2 linked regions of the Variovorax paradoxus EPS genome follow. The protein of the gene in region 2 interacts with the protein of the main gene of each other region in a pairwise test. Links are inferred from orthologs where the notes say so. Each region holds a gene or a part of one and is shown on either strand. Other genes may lie near its edges.

Evidence for each region. Proteins that work in one complex are often made in the same cells at the same time.
Region 1: the proteins of ruvC (region 2) and ruvA interact in binary tests that used the Escherichia coli proteins (3 or more experiments, as listed by UniProt). The link is inferred for Variovorax paradoxus EPS from one-to-one orthologs.

Annotation. Positions count from the first base shown.
Region 1 is NC_014931.1:5,751,958-5,755,188, forward strand. Bases 284-3,231 are described here. They hold ruvA (Holliday junction branch migration protein RuvA), read right to left. Parts: upstream 2,070-3,231; coding sequence 1,497-2,069; downstream 284-1,496. Other genes in these bases: VARPA_RS26390 (YdeI/OmpD-associated family protein), read left to right, coding at 284-599; VARPA_RS26395 (hypothetical protein), read right to left, coding at 613-1,500; VARPA_RS26405 (PhoH family protein), read left to right, coding at 2,090-3,040; ybeY (rRNA maturation RNase YbeY), read left to right, coding at 3,042-3,231. Outside these bases: more of VARPA_RS26390, read left to right, coding at 1-283. UniProt on the Escherichia coli protein: The RuvA-RuvB-RuvC complex processes Holliday junction (HJ) DNA during genetic recombination and DNA repair.
Region 2 is NC_014931.1:1,100,190-1,105,297, forward strand. What follows is about bases 1,297-4,177. They hold ruvC (crossover junction endodeoxyribonuclease RuvC), read right to left. Parts: upstream 3,071-4,177; coding sequence 2,522-3,070; downstream 1,297-2,521. Other genes in these bases: lpxC (UDP-3-O-acyl-N-acetylglucosamine deacetylase), read left to right, coding at 1,381-2,304; VARPA_RS31310 (hypothetical protein), read left to right, coding at 2,324-2,500; VARPA_RS04925 (phosphatidate cytidylyltransferase), read right to left, coding at 3,076-4,065; VARPA_RS04930 (lysophospholipid acyltransferase family protein), read right to left, coding at 4,070-4,177. Outside these bases: cell division protein FtsZ, read left to right, coding at 1-1,078; more of VARPA_RS04930, read right to left, coding at 4,178-4,921; VARPA_RS04935 (DUF2809 domain-containing protein), read left to right, coding at 4,931-5,108.

The DNA.
Region 1 (3,231 bases), 4.7 Mb from region 2 along the record:
CAGCGAAAGCAGAGCGCATCGTCGATGACGCGCCTGTCGAATTCGCGAACGCTGCGGCGCTCGCGCGCTGGTACAAGCGCCACCACGGCACGCATGCCGGCGTGTGGCTGCGCATCGCGAAGAAGGCCAGCGGCATCGCCTCTGTCGACCATCCCGAGGCACTCGAGATCGCACTGTGCTTCGGCTGGATCGACGGGCAGCGCAAGAGCGACAAGAGCGATGGCGAGCAGTATTTTCTGCAGCGCTTCACGCCGCGCACCGCGCGCAGCACCTGGTCGAAGATCAACCGCGACAAGGCGCTGAAGCTGATCGACGACGAGCGCATGCAGCCGGCCGGGCTGGCCGAGGTGGAACGCGCGAAGGCTGACGGGCGCTGGGAGGCGGCTTACGACGCCGCGAGCGTGGCGACTGTGCCGCCCGACCTGCAGGCCGCGCTCGATGCGAACAAGAAGGCCGCGAAGTTCTTCGCCACGCTGGATGCGCGCAATCGCTATGCGGTGCTGTTCCGCACGCAAGGCGCGAAGAAGGCCGAGACGCGTGCGCGGCGCATCGCGCAGTTCGTGGAGATGCTGGCAAAGGGCGAGAAGATCCACCCTTGAGGCGAAGGCGGTCCTAGTCTTCGTCCATCACCCGCGAGCGGCCCAGCCAGAAGCCCAGGATCAAGCCCACCGTGCCGAAGCCGATGGCGCCCCAGAGGCTCAGGAAATTGAAGACGTTGTAGCGGCCCGGCTGGTGCGCCAGTTCTCTCGCCAACTCCGGCTCGACCAGCCCGCCCAGACCTCGCGCGGCCGCGAAATCGAAGCCCGCATCGCCCAGGTAGTTCAGCGTCAGCAGCATCGGCAGCACGGTCAGGAATGGGAACCACGCACCGCGTACCTTGCGCCAGTTCATGAAGTAGGCGGCCGCCAGCAGCACGGCGCCCGCCCCGATCAATCCGAGCACGACGGGCCGCCGGGCCAGCGGCAGCAACCAGGGCCAGACCCATTGCAGCGGATAGAGCGGCCACTCCGCCTGCGGCGCGAGGCCGCCCGGCCGCGCGAAGGCCTGCCACCCCAGCGCGAGCGTGGCGCGGCCCACCAGCGCAGACGCGCAGGCCACGGCCGCAACGCCAAGGCAGCCGATGCGCAGCAGGGACGAACGAGGCTCGGGGAAGACATGCGGCGGCATGACGCTCTGCGTGTAGCTGCCACGGCTCCAGCGCTTGGTGACCACGATGACCTGCGGTTGCGGCGGCGTCAGTTCGCCGCGGACCAGCCAGTCGATCGCAAGGATCGCCAGTGCGAACGCCATCGCGGCGGTGAGCCATGCGCAGGCGCCCGGCATGTCGATGAGGCCGGCTGGCGTCATCATCGGCAGGTTGCCGTAGACGACGCCCGCGCATCCGTAGGCCAGGAGAATCGGCACGCAGCCGATCAGGGCCGCGCGCATGAGCAGCGAATCGCTGTGAACCGACTCGTGGCGCAGCGCTTCGACGCGCGACCACGCTGCCCGCAGGCTCACTTGGCCAGGGCTTTCAGCGCCAGCTTGATGCCTTCGCTCACCGTCGCGTCCTTGGGCAGCGCCTTGAGCGCGAGTGCGGCTTCCTTGTCGCTGTAGCCCAGCGCGATCAGCGCCTGCAGGATGTCGGCCTGCGCGTCGGAGGCCGCATGCGTCGGCAGTCCGATATCGGCGCCCAGCTTGCCCTTGAGCTCCAGCAGCAGCCGCTCGGCGGTCTTCTTGCCGATGCCGGGGATCTTCACGAGACGGCCGAGCTCCTGCGTGGTGATCGCCTGCGACAGCTCGCCCACGCTCATGCCCGAGAGCAGCCCGAGCGCGGTACGCGGACCCACGCCGGTGATCTTGATGAGCTGGCGAAAAGCCGCACGCTCCTCGGCGGTGCCGAAACCGTAGAGAATCTGCGCGTCCTCGCGCACCACGAAGTGCGTGAGCAGCGAAACGCGCTCTCCGGTGCCGGGCAGGTTGTAGAACGTGCTCATCGGCACATCGACCTCGTAGCCGACGCCGTTGCAATCGACCACCACCTGCGGTGGGTTGCGCTCGGCCAGTACGCCGGTGAGTTTGCCTATCATGGGTGCCCTTTTTCCTTGAAATGTCCGGCGTGATTCTGCGACACACCTTTACCCCACCGAACAACTCGCGCCTCGGACACCTGTGCGGACCGCTCGACGCGCACCTGCGCCGCATCGAGGAAGCGCTGGGCGTGAAGATCGCGCACCGCCACGAGCAGTTCAAGGTCGACGGCCCCAAGGCCTCGGCGCAGCGCGCGATGGACGTGCTGCAGGCGCTGTACGAAATTGCCCAGCGCCCGATCGATCCGGCCGTGGTGCAGCTCACGCTGGCGGGCGACGGCTCGATGAGCGACGAGGACGCGGCCATGCTCGTCACCCGCCGCGCCGACCTGCGCGCGCGCACGCCGACGCAGGCGCTGTACCTGGACAACATCGCCAAGCACGACATCACCTTCGGCATCGGCCCGGCCGGCACCGGCAAGACGTATCTGGCGGTGGCCTGCGCGGTCGATGCGCTGGAGCGCGCGGCGGTGCAGCGCATCGTGCTCACGCGGCCGGCCGTGGAAGCGGGCGAGCGGCTCGGCTTTTTGCCGGGCGACCTGACGCAGAAGGTCGACCCGTACCTGCGTCCGCTGTACGACGCGCTCTACGACCTCATGGGCTACGAGAAGGTGCAGAAGGCCTTCGAGCGCAACGCGCTCGAGATTGCGCCATTGGCCTTCATGCGCGGGCGCACGCTGAACAACGCGTTCGTGATCCTGGACGAAGCACAGAACACCACGGTCGAGCAGATGAAGATGTTCCTCACGCGCATCGGCTTCGGCGCGAAGGCGGTGGTGACCGGCGACGTGAGCCAGATCGACCTGCCCAAGCAGCAACTGAGCGGCTTGATCGACGCCGAGCGCGTGCTCCGGCGCGTGAGCGGCATCGCGATCACGCACTTCACGAGTGCCGACGTGGTGCGGCATCCGCTGGTGGCGAAGATCGTCGACGCCTACGACGGCCAGCGCAAGCGCAGCGGCGCGAATTGAGATGGCGCTGCCGGCACTTTCTCTTTCGCTGCAGTTCGGTCGTTTCAAGGGCGTCGAGCGGCACCGCATCGCGCTGCCGCGCCACCGCGTTGCGCGCTGCATCCGCCACGCGCTGGACATCGACGGCGAAATCACGGTGCGCATCGTCGATGCCGATGAAGGCCAGCGCCTGAACCGCGAGTTCCGCGGCA
Region 2 (5,108 bases):
TTGCGCGAACACTGACGCACAGGCGCTGACCCGCAGCAACGCGAACAAGATCATCCAGCTGGGCACCAGCGGCCTGGGTGCCGGCAGCAAGCCCGACAAGGGCCGTGAAGCCGCCGAAGCCGCCGTGGACGAAATCCGCGCGGCGATCGACGGCGCGCACATGCTGTTCATCACCGCCGGCATGGGCGGCGGCACGGGCACCGGCGCCGCGCCGGTGATCGCGCGCGTGGCCAAGGAAATGGGCATCCTCACCGTGGGTGTGGTGACCAAGCCCTTCGACTGGGAAGGCGGCCGCCGCATGAAGAACGCGGACGACGGCCTGGCCGAACTCGAAGCCAACGTCGATTCGCTGATCGTGGTGCTCAACGAGAAGCTGCTCGACGTGCTCGGTGAAGACATCACCCAGGACGAAGCCTTCGCGCACGCCAACGATGTGCTCAAGAACGCCGTGGGCGGCATCTCGGAAATCATCAACGAGTACGGCGGCGTGAACGTCGACTTCGAAGACGTGCGCACCGTGATGGGCGAACCGGGCAAGGCCATGATGGGCACCGCCGCGGCTGCCGGTCCCGACCGCGCGCGCATCGCCGCCGAGCAGGCCGTGGCCTGCCCGCTGCTCGAAGGCATCGACCTCTCGGGCGCCAAGGGCGTGCTGGTGCTGGTGACGGCATCGAAGGGTTCGCTGAAGCTGAACGAGTCGAAGCTCGCGATGAACACCATCCGCGCCTACGCCTCGCCCGATGCGCACGTGATCTACGGCGCTGCCTACGACGAAGCCCTGGGCGACGAGATGCGCGTGACCGTGGTGGCCACGGGCCTCTCGCGCGCGGATGCACGCCGCCAGGCACCTACGCTGGAAGTCATTCGCACCGGCACCGACAACATCCCGTTCAACGTGCCCACCATGGGCGGCGTCGGCCACACCAGCGGTGGCAGCCAGCCGAACTACGACGGCATGGCAGTTCCCAGCGTGTGGCGCACCAACCGCACGATGGCCGCGGCCAAGGTGGATGCACTGTCGTCGGGCGGCATGGACGACTTCGAAATTCCTGCATTCCTGCGCCGTCAGGCCGATTAACCGGGCTCACCCCCAGGCTGCGCGCACTTCGTGTCGCTTCGCCAACCCCTACCGGGGGCAACATCAGCGGCCCGGCAAAGCCGGTTCCGCGGTGTTTCGCGAAGTGACTCAACGGGACGCTCAGGGCACGAAGGTTCGCAAGGGGTACAGGGAAGACCTGAAAGGGACTTCCGCTGCTCTAGGCGCTGCGTTCACTTCGTGCCCTTTGCGTCCATTGCCGGGATTGCATAGAACCGATGTCTATCGCTGCCATAGCGAGGGGATTAGGCCGCCACGCGCGTGGCGCGCCTAAAATCCCCGGCGTGCTGCAACAACGAACCCTCAAGTCGATCAGCCGCGCCGTGGGCGTGGGGCTTCACAGCGGGCAACGCGTGGAACTGACCCTGCGACCGGCCCCGGCCGACACGGGCATCGTGTTCCGCCGCGTCGATCTGCCCGAGCCTGCTGAAATCCGAATGACCGCCGAAGCGGTCACCGACACTCGCCTCGCCTCCACGGTCTCGACCGGCGGCGCGAAGGTGCAGACGGTCGAGCATCTGATGTCGGCCTGCGCGGGCCTCGGCATCGACAACCTCTACATCGACATCACGGCCGACGAAGTGCCGATCCTCGACGGGTCGGCTTCGTCTTTCGTGTTCCTGCTGCAAAGCGCGGGCATCGAACTGCAGAAGGCGCCGCGCCGCTTCATCCGCGTGACCCGCAAGGTCGAGGTGCGCGAAGGCGAGGGCGCCAACGAGAAGTGGGCGAGCCTGGAGCCGTACCACGGCTACAAGCTGAGCTTCGAGATCGACTTCGATCATCGCGTGGTCAATTCCACCGGCCAGCGCGTGGAGTTCGACCTCGGCACCGATTCGTACAGCCGCGACATCGCACGTGCGCGCACCTTCGGCTTCACGAAAGAGGTCGAGTACATGCGCAGCAAGGGCTTGGCCCTGGGCGGCGGTCTCGACAACGCCATCGTGATGGACGACACCAAGGTGCTCAATGCCGGCGGGCTGCGCTACGACGACGAGTTCGTGAAGCACAAGATCCTCGATGCGATGGGCGACCTCTACATCATCGGCAAGCCGCTGCTCGCGGCCTACACCGCGTTCCGCTCGGGCCATGCGCTCAACAACAAGCTGCTGCGCGAACTGCTGGCGAACAGCGACGCCTACGAGGTCGTGACCTTCGACGACGAGAAGCGCGCACCGCGCGGCTTCGGCGAAGTGGCGCGGGCCTGGTAGGCCGGCGCCTTTCCGAGCGATGCTTCTCTTCCGCTGGGCCATCCTGCTGCTTCTGCTGGTGGCGGGCGTGTCCTTCGCTTTCTATGCGGGCACCGGCCAGGTGAAGTACCGGCGCGTCGGCTGGATCGTGCTCAAGTGGACGCTGCTCGCTGCCTTCGGCTTCTTCGCGGTGCTGATCGCGGAGCGCGTGGCCTAGGCCTTCTTCCTTCTGCCGGGCTTAGCGCGAACGCCCTTGCCGGTAGGTGCCGGCATGGGTCTTCGACAGCTCGGCGGCTTCGGCCAGCCGCGCCATCGAACGGCCCACTTGCGCATGCGTGATCGCGATGCCCAGCGCATCGGCCGCATCGGCGCCGGGCAGCCCCGGCAGGTCGAGCAACCGCTTCACCATCTCCTGCACCTGCGCTTTGGCCGCCTGGCCATGGCCTGCGACTGCCTTCTTCATCTGCAGCGCGGTGTACTCGGCCACCGTGAGGTTGCTGTTCACCAGAGAGGTCACGCAGGCGCCGCGCGCCTGTCCCAGCAGCAGCGTCGACTGCGGGTTGACGTTCACGAAGATGATTTCCACCGCCGACGCATCGGGTTGGTAGCGCGCGGTGATTTCGGCAATGCCGTCGAACAGCACCTTCAGGCGCGCCGGCAGGTTGCCGCTGCCCAGGTGCCGCGTGCTGATGGTGCCGCTGGCCACATAGCGCAGCGCGTGGCCGTCCGCGTCCACCACGCCGAAGCCGGTGGTGAGAAGGCCGGGGTCGATGCCGAGGATGCGCATGTCTGTCAGGCGTTGAAGTACCAGCGGATCGAGTGAAAGAAGATCGGCGCCGCGAAGCACAGCGCATCGACGCGGTCCAGAAGGCCGTTCGCGCCGGTCACGCCCACGCCCTTCTTGCCCCAGTTCGGAATGCCGCGGTCGCGCTTGAGCGCCTTCATCACGAGGTGTCCCATCGAGCCTGCGATGCAGGCGATGACCGACACCGCGAGCGCCTGCCCGAACTTGAACGGCGTGATGAACGAGAACAGCGCGCCCACCAGGCTCGCCACCACGATGCCGATGCCCCAACTGGTCCAGTTGAAGCTGCGGCTCACGTTGGGTGCGAACGGCGTGCGCTGCGTGCGGCGCGAGATGAGGTGCTGCACCAGCACCGAGGTCTGCACCACGAACACCAGGAAGAACACGAGGAAGGCGCTCTTGCCCTCGTAGCCCGGAAAAGTCAGCAAGAGCAGCGCCGGCACGTGACTCATGCCGTAGACGCAGACCATGATCCCCCACTGCAGCTTGGCGTTGCGCTCGAGGAATTGGCTCGAATCATTGGCCAGCGCGCTCGCCACCGGAATCGCGAGGAACACGTAGACCGGGATGAACACGGTGAAGAGATCGAAGTGCGCCGTGGCCACCAGCCAGAACTGGATCGGCAGCACCACGAAGAACGCGAGGATCAAGCTGCGGTGGTCGCCGCGCCGCGTGGGCGAGAGCGTGATGAATTCGCGCAGCGCGAAGAACGAGATCAGCGCGAACAGCACCGTGGCCACGGTTTCGCCGAGCGCCCAGCCGATCCAGAAGATGATCACCATGAACCAGGTGGTGCCCAGCAGCGCCCGGTAATGCGCGAGCTCGGCCTGCCAGGTGGCATCGTGTACGGGGTTGCGCTTTTCGCGGAAGCTGAGGAAGAAGGCGGTGGTGCTGATGATCATCAGCAGGCCGAAGATGATGAGGAAGAGCGCCGCGACCTGCTGGGTCGGGGTGAGGTTGCGCAGGAACTGGTTCATGGGGTCAGATATCGCGCAAGGCGATCACTGCGGCACGCGCGCGATCCAGGAAGGAGCGGCGCTCTTCGCCCTCTTCGACGCGGATCGGCGCGCCGAAGGTAACGGAGCAAAGAATGGGCACCGGCACGATCTCGCCCTTGGGCATGACGCGCTGCACGTTGTCGATCCAGGCCGGCACGAGCACCACGTCGGGGAACATCGTTGCGAGCGTGTAGAGGCCGGACTTGAACTTCTGCGGCTCGCCCGTGTGGCCTCGCGTGCCTTCGGGAAAGATGATGATCGAGTCGCCACTGCGCAATGCCTCGACGAGCGGCGCGAGGGGATCGGTGGGTGGCGGCGCGGGCTCGGCCGGCGGCGGCGAGGGCTCCGCAACGAATGGCGGCGGGGCGATGGGCGCGGGGGGCGGCACCGGTGCTGGAAGGTCGAGCTCGCCTTGCAGCTCGTTCACGACCTCGGCACGCGGCGCTTCGGCCGGCAGCAGCGGCTCCATCGAAGGTTCGATGCGCTCGGCGGGCGCTGCAGCGACAGCCGGCTCGGCCTGCATCGGTTCAGGCGCAGCAGCTGCAGCAGGCGCCGTGGCCGCACGCTCCACATACACCGCGTTGAACACCTCCGTCGTGATCCACCGCTTGACCGGCGTGTTGGCCCAGTAGTCGCGCGCCGCGATCGGCCGCGTGATGCTGCGCAGTTCCTCGGGCAGCGCCGCCCAGATCATCACGAGGTCGGCGTGGCTCTGGTGGTTGGCGAAATAGATGCGCTGCTCGGCCTTCGGTGGACAGCCGTACCAGCGCGCCTGCGCGCCCGTGAGCAACCGGACGAACCCCAACAACAACCAACCTGTGAGCTTTGCCAGCATATGGGCGCGATGATACGGGCCATGCGATGGCGATTCGATCCTCTTTCACTGGCGTGGGCGGTGGCCCTGTTCGTTGTTCTTGCGTTGCTGGCCACCGTCGGCGCGCGCTGGGGCTGGCTCCGAAGTTTCTTCGGCGATGTGCTGGCGGTGGTGTGGGTCTACTTCGTCTTCAAGACCGTCATCGCGG